2 regions of the Lysinibacillus sp. COL-1 genome follow, and region 1 is predicted to be linked to the other one. Evidence: a T-box and tRNA genes for the amino acid it is inferred to sense, from the RefSeq annotation. Region 1 holds a T-box; the other holds one or more tRNA genes.
The links. The T-box of region 1 lies ahead of ileS (isoleucine--tRNA ligase). A T-box ahead of a tRNA ligase gene usually reads a tRNA of that ligase, here a tRNA-Ile.
Positions count from the first base shown of each region.

Region 1 (9,617 bases):
ACTCCTCTACCAACTGAGCAATTTCTCGTGTAGCCTGTGTAAATTGATAATCATCCATGAACGTTGTGACAAGTTGGATAGTGTGATGGAGACGAGACAAAATCCAATGATCTAGAGGTGATCGACTCCCTTTATTTGTAGCATCATACGTAAAGCCATCGATATGGGCATACATTGCATAAAATTTAAACGTATTGTCAAGTGTATCCACTAGTTTCGATTTCGCATCTAAGATAATTTTCTTAGAAAAACGCTTCGGATTCCAAGGGGAGCTGTCGACTAAAAATGCCCACCGTAAAGCATCCGCTCCATATTGCTCGATTAATTCAACAGGCTCTAAAGCATTACCTTTACTTTTTGACATCTTCTGCCCATGCTCATCTAAGACATGCCCTAACGATAGAACATTTTTATAAGGTGGCTTGCCTGTAAATAACGTCGATACCGCTAATAAGCTATAGAAAAAGCCTCTTGTTTGGTCGATTCCCTCAATGACGACATCTGCAGGGAACTGCTGACGAAAAGTCGTGACATCTTCAAAAGGATAATGCTGCTGGGCAAATGGCATCGAGCCACTGTCAAACCAAACATCAATAACTTCTGGCGTCCGCTTCATGTCTCCTTGACAGACAGGACATGTACAGACAATGTCATCAATAAATGGTTTATGAAGCTCTAAATTTTCATCGAAAGCCCCTTTAGCTAATTTTCTTAATGCTGCAACACTACTTGGAGCCACCTCATGAGCACACTCCCGACAAACCCAGACATTCAATGGTGTACCCCAGTAACGATTACGGCTAATATTCCAATCCACTAAATTTTCTAGGAAGTTGCCAAATCGACCGTCCTTAATATGACCTGGATACCATGTCACTTGCTGATTATTTTGTAAAAGCTGCTCCTTTAATGCTGACATCTTGATAAACCAGCTATCTGTTGCGTAGTACAGCAAAGGTGAATCACAGCGCCAGCAATGTGGGTAGCTATGCTCATATTTCTCTTTAGCAAATAGAAGTTTTTTTGCCGCTAGCATTTTAATGATATCAACATCACAATCTTTTACAAAGCGTCCGACAAGCTCAGACACAGCTTCTGTATAACAGCCTTTTAAATCAACTACATTGACAAAGGACAAACCATGGTACTGTACTGTTTTATAATCGTCCTCTCCATAGGCTGGAGCAATGTGCACAATTCCTGTTCCACTATGCTCCGTCACGTAATCCGCCATAACGACAACTTGCCCTTTTTCGACCGTTACATAAGAAAATGGTGGTTGATAGGAAACACCCGCAAACTCTTGCCCATCATGCTCACTTAGTACTTCGATAGGCTCTGTAAAAACCTTTTCTACCAGTGATTTAGCGAGGATGTATATGTTATTCTCATGCTTTACACGTACATATTGAAGAGATGGATTCATAGCCAAGGCTACATTAGCAGGTAATGTCCAAGGCGTCGTTGTCCAGCCTAAGAAATATTCGTCGCGATCCCGAAGCTTAAACATCGCTGTAACGGATAAGTCTTTGACATCCTTATACCCCTGTGCTACCTCATGTGAACTTAAGGATGTTTGGCAGCTAGGGCAATAAGGTGAAACACGATGCCCTTTATATAAAAGTTGTTCCTTGTGTACATGGCTTAAAATATGCCACACAGATTCGATATAATCATTGCTTAGTGTCAGATAAGGATTATCCATATCAAGCCAGTAGCCAAGCTGCTCGGTAAAGGTACGCCATTTTTGCTCATAGGTAAAAACGCTCTTTTTACATGCCTGAATAAATCGCTCTACCCCGTAATTCTCAATTTCCTGCTTCCCAGAGATGCCTAATGCCTTTTCTACTCCTAATTCCACAGGCAATCCATGTGTATCCCAGCCTGCTTTTCGTTCAACGAGATAGCCTTGCATCGTTTTATAGCGTGCCACAACATCTTTAATTGTTCTGCCAAAAGCATGACCAACATGTGGTAAACCATTCGCTGTTGGCGGTCCCTCGTAAAATACAAAGGGCTGCTGTCCAGCACGATTGTTGATGGACTTTGCCAAGGTTCCTTCTTGCGCCCACAACGCACGAATCCTTGTTTCTCGTTCAACCACTGTTTCCTTCTTTTGTTCTTCCTGCATATGAGTTCCTCCTATACAATCCATTTTGTATAAAAGGCATACAAAAAACCCCGTCCCAAGGAAAGGGACGGGGTTAACCGCGAATACCACCCTAATTCTATTGACACAATGGTCAATAGCGCTCAGCAACGTACAATCATACGTGTTCTTTTTAACGGTAGACACCCGGATTGGCTTACTCTATTCAGCCAATCTTCTCAGAGAGGATTTTCATGTAACACCTGCACACCGACTTCCACCAAATGTCGGCTCTCTGTAGAACAAAATGAAACACTACTCTTTCTCATCAACGAATTTGTATGCTTTTATTGTCACTCATCGTAACAAATTACCAATTGTCTGTCAACAGTGGACAACCTTAAAAAATTTCGTTGAGACAAGTGACAATACTTTGATGGAGAGTCATATATTAAGATTGCGGATTGGTTTGAATAAAGCTCTTCAGCAATATTTTGACATTAAATAGCCCGATATAAAAGTTTACTTCATCCAATTGCCCCTTTAATGTGGCTACTGTTGACAGTGTTTGCTGCAATATTTGGATGATTTCATTTTTCCAACATAGCGAAAATCAGGACTAACAACCTTTCCTCCTCATCATGAATAAATACATAAGCAGGTTGTAAATAGAAAAACCAAAGTGCATGTAACATAGCGACATAGGCTGATCCATTCATTTTAGGATTTTTCACTAGTTCATCAATAGCATCCGATACATGTGCCACACTATGTGCCCATCCTTTGCCAGGTACATAGCTTCTTACATCCTTTTCAGATGATATGTAAGTTCATAACTTCGTTTGACAAGCCTCATGCTATCCTTAGATAAAAAAATATCTGTGTAGATCCCTAGCTAAAATAAGTACGAGCAATAAGATTGTAAACGAGTGAGTAAAAAACCCAATCAGATTCCTTTGAATAATAAATGGTTTAAGCTTTAATCCCAAAGTTCAATGAAGCAACGATGATTCAGCAAATTTTTTCTAAAATCCATTCATAAAAGCTGCCCTAAATCCATGTATCTCGTAGCTCACTTCAGTAGAACCGATATGTGCTAGCATGGCATGCAAAACCTGCTGTTGATGCTCTTGCTGCCAAGTAGCCTGACCCTTTTTCAATGCCATTAATCTAGCCTTCAATTCATCTTCCTTCAATACAACTGGCTAATTCCACTTTGCTTATTCATTGTGATACTCCGTACTACTTTCTCGGTATAGCCCATCCAGCTTCCATCCATTATAAAAACGGACATAGGTCAATTCCTTTTGCCAATTATCTAGGTGCACAATCACCTTGCTGCTCCAAGGGAAAGTGGCTGCATAAACCCGACCTCTGCGTACCTCAGCTATGTCATCCGCTACACCAAGAAGTGTAGAAGGTGCATTCGCATTATACATTAAATAATGCTGTCGATCTGAACTGATCTCAAGTTCTTCCATGACCTCCTGATGAAAAACAATCACTTGCTCATTTGCCTGATGAAGTGAATAGATGAGAGCTCCCCCAAATAGCACCATCAATGAAGCCACAATGAGTACATGCTTTTTCTTTAATCCTATGTAAAACGCCCACTGCTTTTCCTTATTGTATAAATGAATATATATTGCTAGACTTATTGGCCATAAAAATAATAACTGCCAACAAAGGACAACCCAAAAAATCTCGCCATCCGAGACAAAATATCGAATGACATTGTAATTCAACAACCATAAAGGCATCGACCACCGCCATAAGGATTCTTCCTGCGGTATACTTTTTAAATAAATCAGTAGAAGAGGTAAGCTTAGGAAAAAGGCTGTCGCATTATCTAATAGAGCAAATACCAATTCAACACCTCCTGCATAGAAAAATGTTACAACTATTGTATTTTAATCCAATTGTACAGAAAAGGCTAGACATTCTAAAACGTTGAATATCTAGCTTCCTTTTATTGAAGTTCCTCCACTATTTTCATCTCTAGGAAAATCGATGAGAGGTTGAGAGGCATTGTTCCCAATCACCTGGCTATATTGTACTTTGATAGCGTTTTGGGACATCCACTAAAGGAAAACGTGTACCATTGCTATGTTTTTGCACCAATTCATCTACAGATAATTATATCCACCACAGACATTGTTTTAAAAATGACCTCACGCTGCTTGAATAGGAGTGCTAGAATCACATTTTCAATCAAAATGCGTTCGTCTTGCTGTACAAGTATATCCTTCTAGTGGTAGTTTGCTTTGCAAAAAGCTTCTGTTGTACTTGAATTTTGCAATAGGCCCAACTGCGTAAATCTTTGCCTCGATGCTTCGATAAATAAGCCTTTAGTTCGCCACGTTCCTCATAGTTTTGTTGGTTATCATAAAATTTAATTAAGACATCCTGCACGATATCTTCTGCACTTTGTCAATCTCTTCCATAGTAAAAGGCAAGACGAATAAGCCTCTCTGTATGCTGTTCCATTATTCTTTCTAGTTCGTAAATGAGCCCTCTCTTTCCTATAAACGGTGCTCATAGCTTCGAGGTTTGCTTTTTTTGTCATTTATTCTAAATCATTGTCAGCAAACGGGCTAATAACCTTTTTTTCCGTTGAAGATAACACGATATTGGTAGAAGGTGTACCATAGGGCATAGCTGCATCAATAAACTGCTCTAATGTTTCTACTGAATAAGTCGCTAGTTTGACAATATAGCTAATTTCCCCCGCCACTCGATAGCACGCCAAGACATCAGGATGAGCCTTACAAAATGCAGAGAGGCTTTTACAATCAATGGATTTAAATAAAATAATGGCCTCAATAGTGCGCTCCATCTTTTTCAAATTCACCCTTGCATGATACCCTTCAATCACACCTTGTTCCTCCAGCTTTTTGACCCGTTCAATAACAGCGGGAGAAGATAAATGAACAATTGCTGCTAATTCCTTCATCGAGATTTTTGCATTGTGCTGTAATTGCTGTAATATTTGTATATCAATTTGATCCATGGTCCTTCACCTTTCTAAATCAATTATTTTTTCTATAATACCTTTTCAAATAAAGTTTTTTATCCAAAATACATTATACAGCTTCTGTTAACATTCAGCTCTTTTGATTACAATAAAAGCAATAAAGGAGGCAGAATCAATATGAAAAAAATATTATTACTTTTAGCAAATGGCTTCGAGGCCCTGGAAGCCAGTGTTTTTACAGATGTGCTTGGCTGGAATAAATGGGAAGGCGATGAATCAACAGAAGTCATTACAGTCGGGTTACATAAACAATTGCAATGTACATGGAATTTTAGCGTCATTCCTGAAAAATTGCTGCATGAAATTGATTTAAAGGATTTTGATGCTTTAGCAATCCCAGGGGGCTTTGAGGAAGCAGGCTTTTACGAAGATGCCTTTAGCGAGGAATTTCAAACAGTTGTGCGTCATTTTGATGAACAGAAAAAGCCTATTGCAACAATCTGTGTAGCCTCCCTAATATTAGGGCATAGCGGTATTCTACAAAATAAGAAGGCGACAACTTATAATCATCCAACAAGTAAACGATTAGAGCAGCTTCAATCCTATGGTGCAAATGTTGCTAATGAACGAATTGTCTACACAGAGCACATTATTACATCTTCGAACCCAGGCACTGCATTCGATGTCGCATTTGGCTTACTTGAAATGCTAACATCACCTGATAATACATTGAAAGTAAAGGATTTAATGGGCTTTAAATAATTTTATAAAGCTGTCCAAAAGAGTTCATTTTGGACAGCTTCATTATGTACATTTGTTTTCTGATATTGATTGTAATAACTTCACTCCTAACTCTTTACTTCTTGAAACTAATGATATAGTTCTGATTAAGGATCAATATATAGGTGTCAATCACGAACCGCTAAGGCACTGACTACCAGTTTTGAGTTATTAAACATCGTTTAAACATGATTTACAGCAGGATAAAAAGCAGGCTTACACCAAATATTATGATGTAACCCTACTTTTTACTTTATTGCTATTATTTTTCTAATGGTGCTGTTTCTGATGTGTTAAAATCCATTTCCTTCGCGTTGTCTAGCACATCTTTTGGAATCGTAATCGTTGTTACCGCATTGAAATCATGATATTTAATTGTAGTTTGCTGTCTTGTTTTGATCGAATTGCCTTCCACTTTCATCTTTAAGGTCATATCCATAGCAATTTCTTCTACATCAAATGTTTCTTTATTAATCAATAATTTATATGTGAGACTATCAAAGGACATGTTACCTAATTGTGCCTCTAGATCGGCATCCATTCCTAAATTCATTGCGCCAAGCTGCTGCTTCACTAGCTCTGTGAATTTATCCCCAGCACCCTTTAGTGTTAATTCATAACGATTTGCTGTTTCAACTAATGTGAAATCTTCAGCAAATGCTTGTAGCATCTCCAATTGTTCCGTTGCATCTGGCTGTATCCCTGTTTGGCTAAGTACATCCTCAAATAATTGTTTCGGGAACTTTATCCAAGCCTTTTGCTCTGCCTCATACATATACATACCATCTTTAGCCGTCATATACATTTTAATCGGCAAATTAATCGCTTCACCACTTGTTGGATCTGTTAGCGACATTGTACCATCAGCAAAGAATTGCATCGGCTCTGTAACAATTTCCATCTTCATGTTGCCTTTAGAATCCACTTTCATGGTTTCCTTGCCATCGTTTGCCTCCACTGACTGAGAGATGGTCATGGTAGCCTTCATGCTTTTTAGCTCTTTTTGCTTGGCTACTGTTTTAGTAAATACTTCCTCTAACAAAGCACTATTTTTTGTTGTAGTAGACTGTTCTTCCTTTACCTGCTCCCCTTTAGGGTCTTCCCCTTTTTCTTCCGGTATAGGCTGTGTATCCACAGGTAAGTCTAATGCGTTGACGATAAATGTTGCTAACTGACCACGCGTAACATTTTTATCTACACCAAATTCTGTGGCAGAAACCCCCTTCGCAACGCCTGCCTCATACAGTGCTGTTACTGCCTCTGCAAATGGACTATTTTGCTGTACATCAGTAAATGGGCTTTTGCCTTTCGCTGTTAAACCTGCTGCCTCTGCTACCATTATCGCCATTTGACCACGTGTAATCGTGTCATCTGGACGGAATGTATCATCCTCATAGCCTTGTACAACCCCAAGATTTACTAGTGTAACTATCGCCTTATAGTATGGGCTAGATGAGTCAACATCCTTGAAATTCGGATTTTCTACAGTCAAATCCGTTGTTGTTAATTGAAAAGCACTTGCTATCATCTTTGCCGCCTGTCCACGTGTTACGTCCTGTGAGGGCTTAAATGTACCATCTGGAAAACCATGAATAATATCTGCTGCATGTAATGTGGAAATACCGTTAAAATATGCATGATCTTCGCTCACATCTGAAAATGGACTAGCAGCCGAAACAGGTACTACTGCAACAGTTGTAACCGCCATTGCAGCTGTTGCCGCCGTATAAAGCTTATGTTTTTTCTTTGTCATAATTAATCGTCCCCCCATTTATGTAAAATGTAATGCTTACATATTAATTTTATCTAAAGATTTGGGAAAATGCTAGGTTAGTTGGAAATTAAAATATAATTATCCAATATATCCGTCATTTGGTTCGATCTAATTTTTATCCTCCATATAAAAAAACCGACCTCCTAAGAGATCGGTTTTTATGATGATGATTACTCAGCAGCTTTTGCGCGTAGAACCATTTGTAGGATACCACCGTGACGGTAGTAGTCTACTTCTACTTCTGAGTCGAAACGAGCTAAAGCTTGGAAAGTTTTAACTGTGCCGTCTTCAGATTTAGCAGTTACTGTTAAGATTTCACGTGGTTTTACGTTGTCAGTAATGTTAACAGAGATTTCTTCTTTACCAGTTAAGCCTAGTGTCTCAGCAGATTCACCTGGCATAAATTGAAGTGGAAGAACACCCATCATTACTAAGTTAGAACGGTGGATACGCTCGTAAGATTGTGCGATAACAGTTTTCACGCCAAGTAGGAATGTACCTTTCGCAGCCCAGTCACGAGAAGAACCCATACCGTAGTCATTACCAGCAAGTACGACTAAGCCAGTACCTTGCTCTTGGTATTTCATACATGCGTCATAGATATACTCTACTTCGCCTGTTGGCCAGTAAGTAGTGAATCCACCTTCTGTACCAGGAGCCACTTGGTTACGGATACGGATGTTTGCAAATGTACCACGCATCATTACTTCGTGGTTACCACGACGAGAACCGTAAGAGTTGAAGTCACGGATTGCAACACCGTTTTCAATTAAATATTTACCTGCAGGTGTATCTTTACCGATTGCACCAGCTGGAGAAATATGGTCAGTTGTGATTGAGTCACCGAACTTCGCCATAATGCGTAAGCCGTCTAAGCCTTGGATTGCTTCTGGCTCTTTTGCAAGACCTTGGAAGAATGGTGGGTTTTGGATGTAAGTTGATTTATCATCAAATGTGTATAGAGACTCAGTTGATGTTTCAATTGCATTCCATTTTTCGTTCGCTGTGAATACTGTTTCGTATTCTTTTTGGAATAACTCACGGTTAACAACAGTACTTAATACTGCATTAACTTCTTCTGTTGATGGCCAAATATCCGCGAAGAATACTTCATTACCATCTTTGTCTTTACCGAATGAATCTTTTTGTAGATCGATATCCACTGTACCAGCAAGTGCATAAGCAACAACAAGTGGTGGAGAAGCTAAGTAGTTAGCTTTTACAAGTGGGTGTACACGACCTTCAAAGTTACGGTTACCAGAAAGTACAGAAGTTACGAATAAGTCATTTGCTTTAATTGCATCTTCGATTTCAGGAAGTAATGGACCTGAGTTACCGATACATGTTGTACAACCATAACCTACAGTGTTGAAGCCGATTGTATCAAGGTACGTTTGTAAACCTGAATCTTCAAGGTAACCAGTTACAACTTTAGAACCTGGTGCTAAAGAAGTTTTTACCCATTTAGGCACTGTTAGACCTTTTTCTACAGCTTTTTTCGCCACTAAGCCCGCAGCAATTAATACGTATGGGTTAGATGTATTTGTACAAGAAGTGATCGCTGCAATTGCAACAGCACCTGTTGGAATTTCTACATCGCCTTCAGCGAATTTCGCTACAGAAGTTTTTGCGAATTCATCTTCTGTTAAACCAAAACCTTGTGTACCTTGTGGTGCCACCACTGCTTCTTTGTAACGAGAACGCATTTGAGATAGTGGAATTAAGTCTTGTGGACGTTTTGGACCAGAAAGGTTTGGTTCGATTTCAGCTAAGTTTACTTCTAAAACATCAGTGTAAACTGGCTCTAATGCTGGATCGAAGAACATGTGGTTTGCTTTAAGGTAAGCTTCAACAACCGCGATGTGCTCTTCGTCACGACCAGTTAAACGCATGTAGTTTAATGATTCTTCGTCGATTGCGAAGTAACCACATGTAGCACCATATTCAGGAGCCATGTTTGAGATTGTCGCACGGTCAGCTAGTGGTAATTTAGATACGCC
Region 1 is NZ_JCAWSJ010000004.1:2,297,768-2,307,384, forward strand. It holds gene ileS (isoleucine--tRNA ligase) at 1-2,131, opposite strand, end outside; T-box leader at 2,192-2,430, opposite strand; gene AC6BKE_RS19685 (DUF2785 domain-containing protein) at 2,680-2,856, opposite strand; gene AC6BKE_RS19690 (hypothetical protein) at 3,115-3,255, opposite strand; gene AC6BKE_RS19695 (hypothetical protein) at 3,310-3,957, opposite strand; gene AC6BKE_RS19700 (Lrp/AsnC family transcriptional regulator) at 4,656-5,099, opposite strand; gene AC6BKE_RS19705 (DJ-1/PfpI family protein) at 5,241-5,825, shown strand; gene AC6BKE_RS19710 (DUF6612 family protein) at 6,106-7,596, opposite strand; gene acnA (aconitate hydratase AcnA) at 7,788-9,617, opposite strand, start outside.

Region 2 (9,617 bases), on a different contig from region 1:
TTTTAAAAACTCGGTTTCTATACCGAGTTTTTTATTTTATATAAAGATCTATTATTTTTTATCGAAAAGTATGATAAAATTCTTTTTTAGATAGCGGTATAACATGGCACTCACTTGTGAAAATTGAATTTTAGGTTGTCATTATTTTTACGAGTATATATAGGAAGTTTTTCATTACCAAGAAAAAAGTTAAATTTTTTTCATGAAAAGTGTTGACCTTTTAAAAATAAGAGTGTAGTATTATACAAGTCGCCACGGTGACACGCTAAAACAAAGCAAAACATGAACCTTGAAAACTGAACAAGCAAAACGTAATCAATAAAGTTTTCAGTAACTAACTTCGGTTAGTGAACGAAACAAAATTTTGGACATCAAAATGATGCCAGCAAAACAATTTGAGCTATTCAAATTTCTTTTATGGAGAGTTTGATCCTGGCTCAGGACGAACGCTGGCGGCGTGCCTAATACATGCAAGTCGAGCGAACAGAGAAGGAGCTTGCTCCTTCGACGTTAGCGGCGGACGGGTGAGTAACACGTGGGCAACCTACCTTATAGTTTGGGATAACTCCGGGAAACCGGGGCTAATACCGAATAATCTGTTTCACCTCATGGTGAAACACTAAAAGACGGTTTCGGCTGTCGCTATAGGATGGGCCCGCGGCGCATTAGCTAGTTGGTGAGGTAACGGCTCACCAAGGCGACGATGCGTAGCCGACCTGAGAGGGTGATCGGCCACACTGGGACTGAGACACGGCCCAGACTCCTACGGGAGGCAGCAGTAGGGAATCTTCCACAATGGGCGAAAGCCTGATGGAGCAACGCCGCGTGAGTGAAGAAGGATTTCGGTTCGTAAAACTCTGTTGTAAGGGAAGAACAAGTACAGTAGTAACTGGCTGTACCTTGACGGTACCTTATTAGAAAGCCACGGCTAACTACGTGCCAGCAGCCGCGGTAATACGTAGGTGGCAAGCGTTGTCCGGAATTATTGGGCGTAAAGCGCGCGCAGGTGGTTTCTTAAGTCTGATGTGAAAGCCCACGGCTCAACCGTGGAGGGTCATTGGAAACTGGGAGACTTGAGTGCAGAAGAGGATAGTGGAATTCCAAGTGTAGCGGTGAAATGCGTAGAGATTTGGAGGAACACCAGTGGCGAAGGCGACTATCTGGTCTGTAACTGACACTGAGGCGCGAAAGCGTGGGGAGCAAACAGGATTAGATACCCTGGTAGTCCACGCCGTAAACGATGAGTGCTAAGTGTTAGGGGGTTTCCGCCCCTTAGTGCTGCAGCTAACGCATTAAGCACTCCGCCTGGGGAGTACGGTCGCAAGACTGAAACTCAAAGGAATTGACGGGGGCCCGCACAAGCGGTGGAGCATGTGGTTTAATTCGAAGCAACGCGAAGAACCTTACCAGGTCTTGACATCCCGTTGACCACTGTAGAGATATAGTTTCCCCTTCGGGGGCAACGGTGACAGGTGGTGCATGGTTGTCGTCAGCTCGTGTCGTGAGATGTTGGGTTAAGTCCCGCAACGAGCGCAACCCTTGATCTTAGTTGCCATCATTTAGTTGGGCACTCTAAGGTGACTGCCGGTGACAAACCGGAGGAAGGTGGGGATGACGTCAAATCATCATGCCCCTTATGACCTGGGCTACACACGTGCTACAATGGACGATACAAACGGTTGCCAACTCGCGAGAGGGAGCTAATCCGATAAAGTCGTTCTCAGTTCGGATTGTAGGCTGCAACTCGCCTACATGAAGCCGGAATCGCTAGTAATCGCGGATCAGCATGCCGCGGTGAATACGTTCCCGGGCCTTGTACACACCGCCCGTCACACCACGAGAGTTTGTAACACCCGAAGTCGGTGAGGTAACCTTTTGGAGCCAGCCGCCGAAGGTGGGATAGATGATTGGGGTGAAGTCGTAACAAGGTAGCCGTATCGGAAGGTGCGGCTGGATCACCTCCTTTCTAAGGATTATTTCGGAATACAAACCTAGGGTTTGTAAGATTACGTTTTGCGTTCAGTTTTGAAGGTTCATTCTTTCTTGAATGAAAAGCTTCAAAACTTGTTCTTTGAAAACTGGATAAAACGACATTGAAATTGTAACAAACACATTTATTTTTTTAAGTTTTTTTATAGGCTTAATAACATTAGAAGGTTTCAAGACACGAGCAGTTCTAGGAAGCAATCGAGTGAATGAAGGAGCGTACTTGAGTACGTGACTGATTGAACGAGTGAAGCTGACAACGAAATGTGATGTGTATTGAAAGCCGTTAGGTTAAGTTATTAAGGGCGCACGGCGAATGCCTTGGCACTAGGAGCCGAAGAAGGACGGCACTAACACCGATATGCTTCGGGGAGCTGTAAGTGAGCTTTGATCCGGAGATTTCCGAATGGGGGAACCCACTACGTTTAATCGCGTAGTATCTTGACGTGAATACATAGCGTCTTGAAGGCAGACCCAGGGAACTGAAACATCTAAGTACCTGGAGGAAGAGAAAGAAAAATCGATTCCCTGAGTAGCGGCGAGCGAAACGGGAAGAGCCCAAACCAAGAGGCTTGCCTCTTGGGGTTGTAGGACACTCAATACGGAGTTACAAAAGAGCGAGTTAGATGAAGCGACTTGGAAAGGTCCGCCAGAGCAGGTAAAAGCCCTGTAGTCGAAAGTTCGTTCTCTCCTGAGTGGATCCTGAGTACGGCGGAACACGTGAAATTCCGTCGGAATCTGGGAGGACCATCTCCCAAGGCTAAATACTACCTAGTGACCGATAGTGAACCAGTACCGTGAGGGAAAGGTGAAAAGCACCCCGGAAGGGGAGTGAAAGAGATCCTGAAACCGTGTGCCTACAAGTAGTTAGAGCCCGTTAATGGGTGATAGCGTGCCTTTTGTAGAATGAACCGGCGAGTTACGATTACGTGCGAGGTTAAGCTTTAGAAGGCGGAGCCGCAGCGAAAGCGAGTCTGAATAGGGCGAAATAGTACGTGGTCGTAGACCCGAAACCAGGTGATCTACCCATGTCCAGGGTGAAGGTAAGGTAACACTTACTGGAGGCCCGAACCCACGCACGTTGAAAAGTGCGGGGATGAGGTGTGGGTAGCGGAGAAATTCCAATCGAACTTGGAGATAGCTGGTTCTCTCCGAAATAGCTTTAGGGCTAGCCTCGTGATGAGAATACTGGAGGTAGAGCACTGTTTGGACTAGGGGGCCATCCCGGTTTACCGAATTCAGACAAACTCCGAATGCCAGATATTTATACACGGGAGTCAGACTGCGAGTGATAAGATCCGTAGTCAAAAGGGAAACAGCCCAGACCACCAGCTAAGGTCCCAAAGTAATCGTTAAGTGGAAAAGGATGTGGCGTTGCACAGACAACCAGGATGTTGGCTTAGAAGCAGCCATCATTTAAAGAGTGCGTAATAGCTCACTGGTCGAGTGACGCTGCGCCGAAAATGTATCGGGGCTAAACGATTCACCGAAGCTGTGGATTGACATCTACGATGTCAGTGGTAGGAGAGCGTTCTAAGTGCGTTGAAGTCAGACCGGAAGGACTGGTGGAGCGCTTAGAAGTGAGAATGCCGGTATGAGTAGCGAAAGACGGGTGAGAATCCCGTCCACCGTATGACTAAGGTTTCCTGAGGAAGGCTCGTCCGCTCAGGGTTAGTCGGGACCTAAGCCGAGGCCGATAGGCGTAGGCGATGGACAACAGGTTGATATTCCTGTACCACCTCCTCACCGTTTGAGAAATGGGGGGACGCAGTAGGATAGGGTAAGCGCGCTGTTGGTTATGCGCGTCCAAGCAGTAAGGCGTGTGTGTAGGCAAATCCGCACACTGTAACGTTGAGCTGTGATGGCGAGTCCGTATGGACGAAGTTCCTGATTTCACACTGCCAAGAAAAGCCTCTATCGAGGTGAGAGGTGCCCGTACCGCAAACCGACACAGGTAGTCGAGGAGAGAATCCTAAGGTGTGCGAGAGAACTCTCGTTAAGGAACTCGGCAAAATGACCCCGTAACTTCGGGAGAAGGGGTGCTCTTGAGCGTGCAAGCGCATGAGAGCCGCAGTGAATAGGCCCAGGCGACTGTTTAGCAAAAACACAGGTCTCTGCAAAACCGTAAGGTGACGTATAGGGGCTGACGCCTGCCCGGTGCTGGAAGGTTAAGAGGAGTGGTTAGCGCAAGCGAAGCTGCGAATTGAAGCCCCAGTAAACGGCGGCCGTAACTATAACGGTCCTAAGGTAGCGAAATTCCTTGTCGGGTAAGTTCCGACCCGCACGAAAGGCGTAACGATCTGGGCACTGTCTCAACGAGAGACTCGGTGAAATTATAGTACCTGTGAAGATGCAGGTTACCCGCGACAGGACGGAAAGACCCCGTGGAGCTTTACTGTAGCCTGATATTGAATTTTGGTACAACTTGTACAGGATAGGTAGGAGCCAGAGATCTCGGAGCGCCAGCTTCGAAGGAGGCGTCGGTGGGATACTACCCTGGTTGTATTGAAATTCTAACCCATGCCCCTTAGCGGGGTAGGAGACAGTGTCAGGCGGACAGTTTGACTGGGGCGGTCGCCTCCTAAAAGGTAACGGAGGCGCCCAAAGGTTCCCTCAGAATGGTTGGAAATCATTCGTAGAGTGTAAAGGCACAAGGGAGCTTGACTGCGAGACCTACAAGTCGAGCAGGGTCGAAAGACGGGCTTAGTGATCCGGTGGTTCCGCATGGAAGGGCCATCGCTCAACGGATAAAAGCTACCCCGGGGATAACAGGCTTATCTCCCCCAAGAGTCCACATCGACGGGGAGGTTTGGCACCTCGATGTCGGCTCATCGCATCCTGGGGCTGTAGTCGGTCCCAAGGGTTGGGCTGTTCGCCCATTAAAGCGGTACGCGAGCTGGGTTCAGAACGTCGTGAGACAGTTCGGTCCCTATCCGTCGTGGGCGTAGGAAATTTGAGAGGAGCTGTCCTTAGTACGAGAGGACCGGGATGGACACACCGCTGGTGTACCAGTTGTCTTGCCAAAGGCATCGCTGGGTAGCTATGTGTGGACGGGATAAGTGCTGAAAGCATCTAAGCATGAAGCCCCCCTCAAGATGAGATTTCCCATTACGCAAGTAAGTAAGATCCCTCAAAGACGATGAGGTAGATAGGTTCGAGGTGGAAGTGTGGTGACACATGGAGCTGACGAATACTAATCGATCGAGGACTTAACCAAAACGTTTGAAACATTCAATGAACCGTTTATCCAGTTTTGAAAGAACAACTCTTTCAACTGAATAAGTGAAGTGATGATGGCAAAGAGGCCACACCCGTTCCCATACCGAACACGGAAGTTAAGCTCTTTAGCGCCGATGGTAGTTGGGGGCTTCCCCCTGTGAGAGTAGGACATCGCTTCGCTTATTTTTCGTGGAGGATTAGCTCAGCTGGGAGAGCATCTGCCTTACAAGCAGAGGGTCGGCGGTTCGAGCCCGTCATCCTCCACCATTATTTTTAAAACAGTATAGTATTATCGCGGGGTGGAGCAGTGGTAGCTCGTCGGGCTCATAACCCGAAGGTCGTTGGTTCAAATCCAGCCCCCGCAACCAAATGGTCCCGTGGTGTAGCGGTTAACATGCCTGCCTGTCACGCAGGAGATCGCCGGTTCGATCCCGGTCGGGACCGCCATTTTTTTTGCCGGTGTAGCTCAGTTGGTAGAGCAACTGACTTGTAATCAGTAGGTCGTGGGTTCGACTCCTATCGCCGGCACCATTCCCTTGGAGGGGTAGCGAAGTGGCTAAACGCGGCGGACTGTAAATCCGCTCCTTAGGGTTCGGCGGTTCGAATCCGTCCCCCTCCACCATTTTAGGGGCATAGTTCAACGGTAGAATAGAGGTCTCCAAAACCTTTGGTGTGGGTTCGATTCCTACTGCCCCTGCCAGGTATTGAGGTACTCGTTCATATACAGCTGTTATAATTTATATAGTGGCGATTGTGGCGAAGTGGTTAACGCATCGGATTGTGGTTCCGACATTCGTGGGTTCGATTCCCATCAGTCGCCCCATTTTCAAATTGGGGTATAGCCAAGCGGTAAGGCAACGGATTTTGATTCCGTCATGCCTAGGTTCGAATCCTAGTACCCCAGCCATTTTTCTTTTTTACGAGCCATTAGCTCAGTTGGTAGAGCATCTGACTTTTAATCAGAGGGTCGAAGGTTCGAGTCCTTCATGGCTCATCGTTTTTTAATGAATATTGCGCCCGTAGCTCAATTGGATAGAGCGTCTGACTACGGATCAGAAGGTTATGGGTTCGACTCCTGTCGGGCGCGCCAATAAATTTATGTTTTCGGAATGTAGCTCAGCTTGGTAGAGCACTTGGTTTGGGACCAAGGGGTCGTAGGTTCGAATCCTGTCATTCCGACCATTTTTTATGATAAATGGGGCCTTAGCTCAGCTGGGAGAGCGCCTGCCTTGCACGCAGGAGGTCAGCGGTTCGATCCCGCTAGGCTCCACCAGTTCAATATTTTTGGAGGTATACCCAAGTCTGGCTGAAGGGATCGGTCTTGAAAACCGACAGGCGGGTAACACCGCGCGGGGGTTCGAATCCCTCTACCTCCTCCATTTTGGGTCAGTAGCTCAGTTGGTAGAGCATTAGATTGAAGCTCTAAGTGTCGGCGGTTCGATTCCGTCCTGACCCACCATTATTTGCGGGTGTAGTTTAATGGTAAAACCTCAGCCTTCCAAGCTGATGTCGTGAGTTCGATTCTCATCACCCGCTCCAAAATGGGCCTATAGCTCAGCTGGTTAGAGCGCACGCCTGATAAGCGTGAGGTCGATGGTTCGAGTCCATTTAGGCCCATCATTATTCCGAAGTAGCTCAGTTGGTAGTAGCACCTGACTGTTAATCAGGTTGTCGCAGGTTCGAGTCCTGCCTTCGGAGCCACGGCCCGTTGGTCAAGTGGTTAAGACACCGCCCTTTCACGGCGGTAACACGGGTTCGAATCCCGTACGGGTCATCAAGCATGTAGCACAAATATTGTGTTACATGCTTTTTCTTTTATCAATAAATGATACATTAGTAAAGAGTGAAAGCTACGAATCCGCTATCAATGGTTCAGTAGCTTTTTTACATGACTAATATTTTGTTTCTCCTTTCTATAAGATGTCGCCCACCTCTTTTCCTTCTTCATTCACAATATCTTCTAATCATGATTCGATTCATTATAAATTTGAACAAACTATTTCATATATGCAATATGTATGTTTTTTTATAGCTATTTTCGTGGTGCTTGTCGTTTTGTTCCTCTAATATGAGGATAAGTGGAGGAATCGAAATGAATATACAGGAGATCCAGCAATTTTTAAGTTTATATCAGACAGAACAAGATGAATCAGAGCGTTGGTTAGCGAATAGATTACAACAGATTAAGAATGCAGGTGAGTACGACCCAACAACAGAGGAGCTAGCTTTTGGTGCACGGGTGGCGTGGCGTAATAGTAACAAATGTATTGGTCGTCTGTTTTGGCAATCATTGCATGTAGTAGATGCACGTGCCGTTTTAGATGAACAGGATATTTTTCAAAAACTACTGGAGCATATCGATTATGCAACAAATAGTGGAAAAATCCGTCCAACAATAACAGTATTTGCTTCGAACAGAGTGCGTATATGGAATCATCAGCTAATTCGTTATGCAGGCTATGAAACGGAAGCTGGCGTTATTGGTGATGCACATTCTATTGTTTTTACTAAAGTATGTGAATCGTTAGGTTGGAAAAGTGAGAGGACACCATTCGATGTGTTACCTCTTGTTATACAAGTAGATGAGCGAGCTCCGCAGCTGTTTACAATTCCTGTAGAATATATTTTAGAGGTGCCAATTCGTCATCCAGAGTCAGTGGATGTAGAGAAATTAGGAATGAAATGGTATGCTGTACCCATAATTTCAAGTATGCGTTTTCAAATGGCAGGCATTGATTTCCAAGCCGCACCCTTTAATGGCTGGTATATGGGGACAGAAATCGGTGCACGTAATTTAGCAGATCATGACCGTTATAATATGCTACCAGCTATTGCGGAGGTTTTTAATCTTGATACAACCAAGCAAGCTTCACTTTGGCGTGATCGTGCATTAGTGGAACTTAATATTGCTGTCCTTCATTCTTTTAAAGAACAAGGCGTGAGCATTGTCGATCATCATACAGCTGCTCAGCAGTTTAAATTGTTTGAAGAAGCAGAGGAATCAGCAGGACGAGACGTTACAGGCAACTGGACATGGCTAATCCCACCACTTTCGCCCGCAACGACTCATATTTTCCATAAACCTTATGTCAATATTTATCATACACCCAATTATTTTTATCAAAAACCATGCTATTAACTGATTGTGGAGAGGACGAAACGCTATGTTGAATGAGCAAATTCCGAGTATCCCGTGGTTACAATTGACGACACCTTATGGAAGAGGAACGGCTATCCCTCAGCTGATTGAACAGGAGCAATATACAGAGCTAGCTGAGTTAGTGGAGCATCAAGGTACACTATGGCAGGTCACACCATGGGCTTTGCTTGTCCTTCTAAAAAAGCTTGCTAGCAAAAATACGGGGGATGTCTCTGTACAAGAAGTAGAGCTTTATTTAGCTGTGGCACATGCAATTTCTGAAGATTATCTAGACCCATCCTATTCAGTTCAAACTATGCAGGAGCTGTTAGATGTCAAATATTTATGGATGGATCACGAAGAGAATGATGAGCTGGAATGGGAGGAGGAAACGCCAAAGGGTTATGAGCAGAAAGCTTTTGTAAGCTATTATTATTTTAGTTATATACTCTTACAAGAGGCTGTTCCTATTTTTGCAGCAGTTATAGCTCACAACAAAGAAACAGCAGACCGTCTTACTGAACTGCTAACCTTACTACAGCAATTGGACAAATAAAACGTCTATACCTATATAGAAGTAAAGCAGATGGGAAATATGAGCAGTTATCCCATCTGCTTTATTTTAATGGACATATTCGTCTTTAGAAGCTCTCATTGAGCAAAAGAAAAGAATGGTCGCCACAGCTACAAAGAGCCAACCAGCAATATTCCAGCCACCAAATAAATCATGTAAGTAGCCAAAAAGAATAGGGCCAATGGCGGCAAATAAATAACCTAATGATTGTGCAAAGCCTGATAAATCTGCTGCCTCAAATGCCGTGCGTGTACGAAGTGTAAAGAACATCATCGCTAAGGCAAATGAAGAACCTCCTGCTAAACCTAAAAGAATCATCCACAGTACCCCAAGACTTGTCCACTCCATGACAACTCCAGTAAAGCCTATTAAATAGAAGAATGTAAACATCACTACAAGAGGTCTTTGAGAAGCCATTTTACTTGCAATGATAGGCACAGCCAATGCCATTGGTACTTGTGAAAATTGCATGATAGAAAACATCCAACCAGCTTTGTCAGGAGCCAATCCCTGGGCGATGTAGATTTCGGGAATCCAAGCAGCAGTCGTATAAAATAATAAAGACTGTAATCCCATTGCACCTGTGACAGCCCAAGTAACAGGTGACTTCCATAAGGGTGTACTCGTCATTTTAGAGGTAGTGGCTGGCTCAGGTTTATTTGATTTCAATTGAGGTATCCAAATTAAAATCGTTACGAC
Region 2 is NZ_JCAWSJ010000002.1:640,176-649,792, forward strand. It holds gene AC6BKE_RS03575 (SLC13 family permease) at 1-6, shown strand, start outside; rRNA gene AC6BKE_RS03580 (16S ribosomal RNA) at 415-1,966, shown strand; rRNA gene AC6BKE_RS03585 (23S ribosomal RNA) at 2,276-5,203, shown strand; rRNA gene rrf (5S ribosomal RNA) at 5,270-5,385, shown strand; tRNA gene AC6BKE_RS03595 (tRNA-Val) at 5,397-5,472, shown strand; tRNA gene AC6BKE_RS03600 (tRNA-Met) at 5,499-5,573, shown strand; tRNA gene AC6BKE_RS03605 (tRNA-Asp) at 5,577-5,652, shown strand; tRNA gene AC6BKE_RS03610 (tRNA-Thr) at 5,661-5,736, shown strand; tRNA gene AC6BKE_RS03615 (tRNA-Tyr) at 5,744-5,827, shown strand; tRNA gene AC6BKE_RS03620 (tRNA-Trp) at 5,832-5,905, shown strand; tRNA gene AC6BKE_RS03625 (tRNA-His) at 5,953-6,028, shown strand; tRNA gene AC6BKE_RS03630 (tRNA-Gln) at 6,038-6,112, shown strand; tRNA gene AC6BKE_RS03635 (tRNA-Lys) at 6,127-6,199, shown strand; tRNA gene AC6BKE_RS03640 (tRNA-Arg) at 6,219-6,295, shown strand; tRNA gene AC6BKE_RS03645 (tRNA-Pro) at 6,311-6,387, shown strand; tRNA gene AC6BKE_RS03650 (tRNA-Ala) at 6,403-6,478, shown strand; tRNA gene AC6BKE_RS03655 (tRNA-Ser) at 6,492-6,584, shown strand; tRNA gene AC6BKE_RS03660 (tRNA-Phe) at 6,589-6,664, shown strand; tRNA gene AC6BKE_RS03665 (tRNA-Gly) at 6,671-6,744, shown strand; tRNA gene AC6BKE_RS03670 (tRNA-Ile) at 6,749-6,822, shown strand; tRNA gene AC6BKE_RS03675 (tRNA-Asn) at 6,830-6,906, shown strand; tRNA gene AC6BKE_RS03680 (tRNA-Glu) at 6,908-6,979, shown strand; gene AC6BKE_RS03685 (nitric oxide synthase oxygenase) at 7,298-8,344, shown strand; gene AC6BKE_RS03690 (hypothetical protein) at 8,370-8,900, shown strand; gene AC6BKE_RS03695 (CynX/NimT family MFS transporter) at 8,967-9,617, opposite strand, start outside.
Region 2: it encodes a tRNA-Ile, which carries the amino acid that the T-box ahead of ileS (isoleucine--tRNA ligase) is inferred to sense. The anticodon was not compared.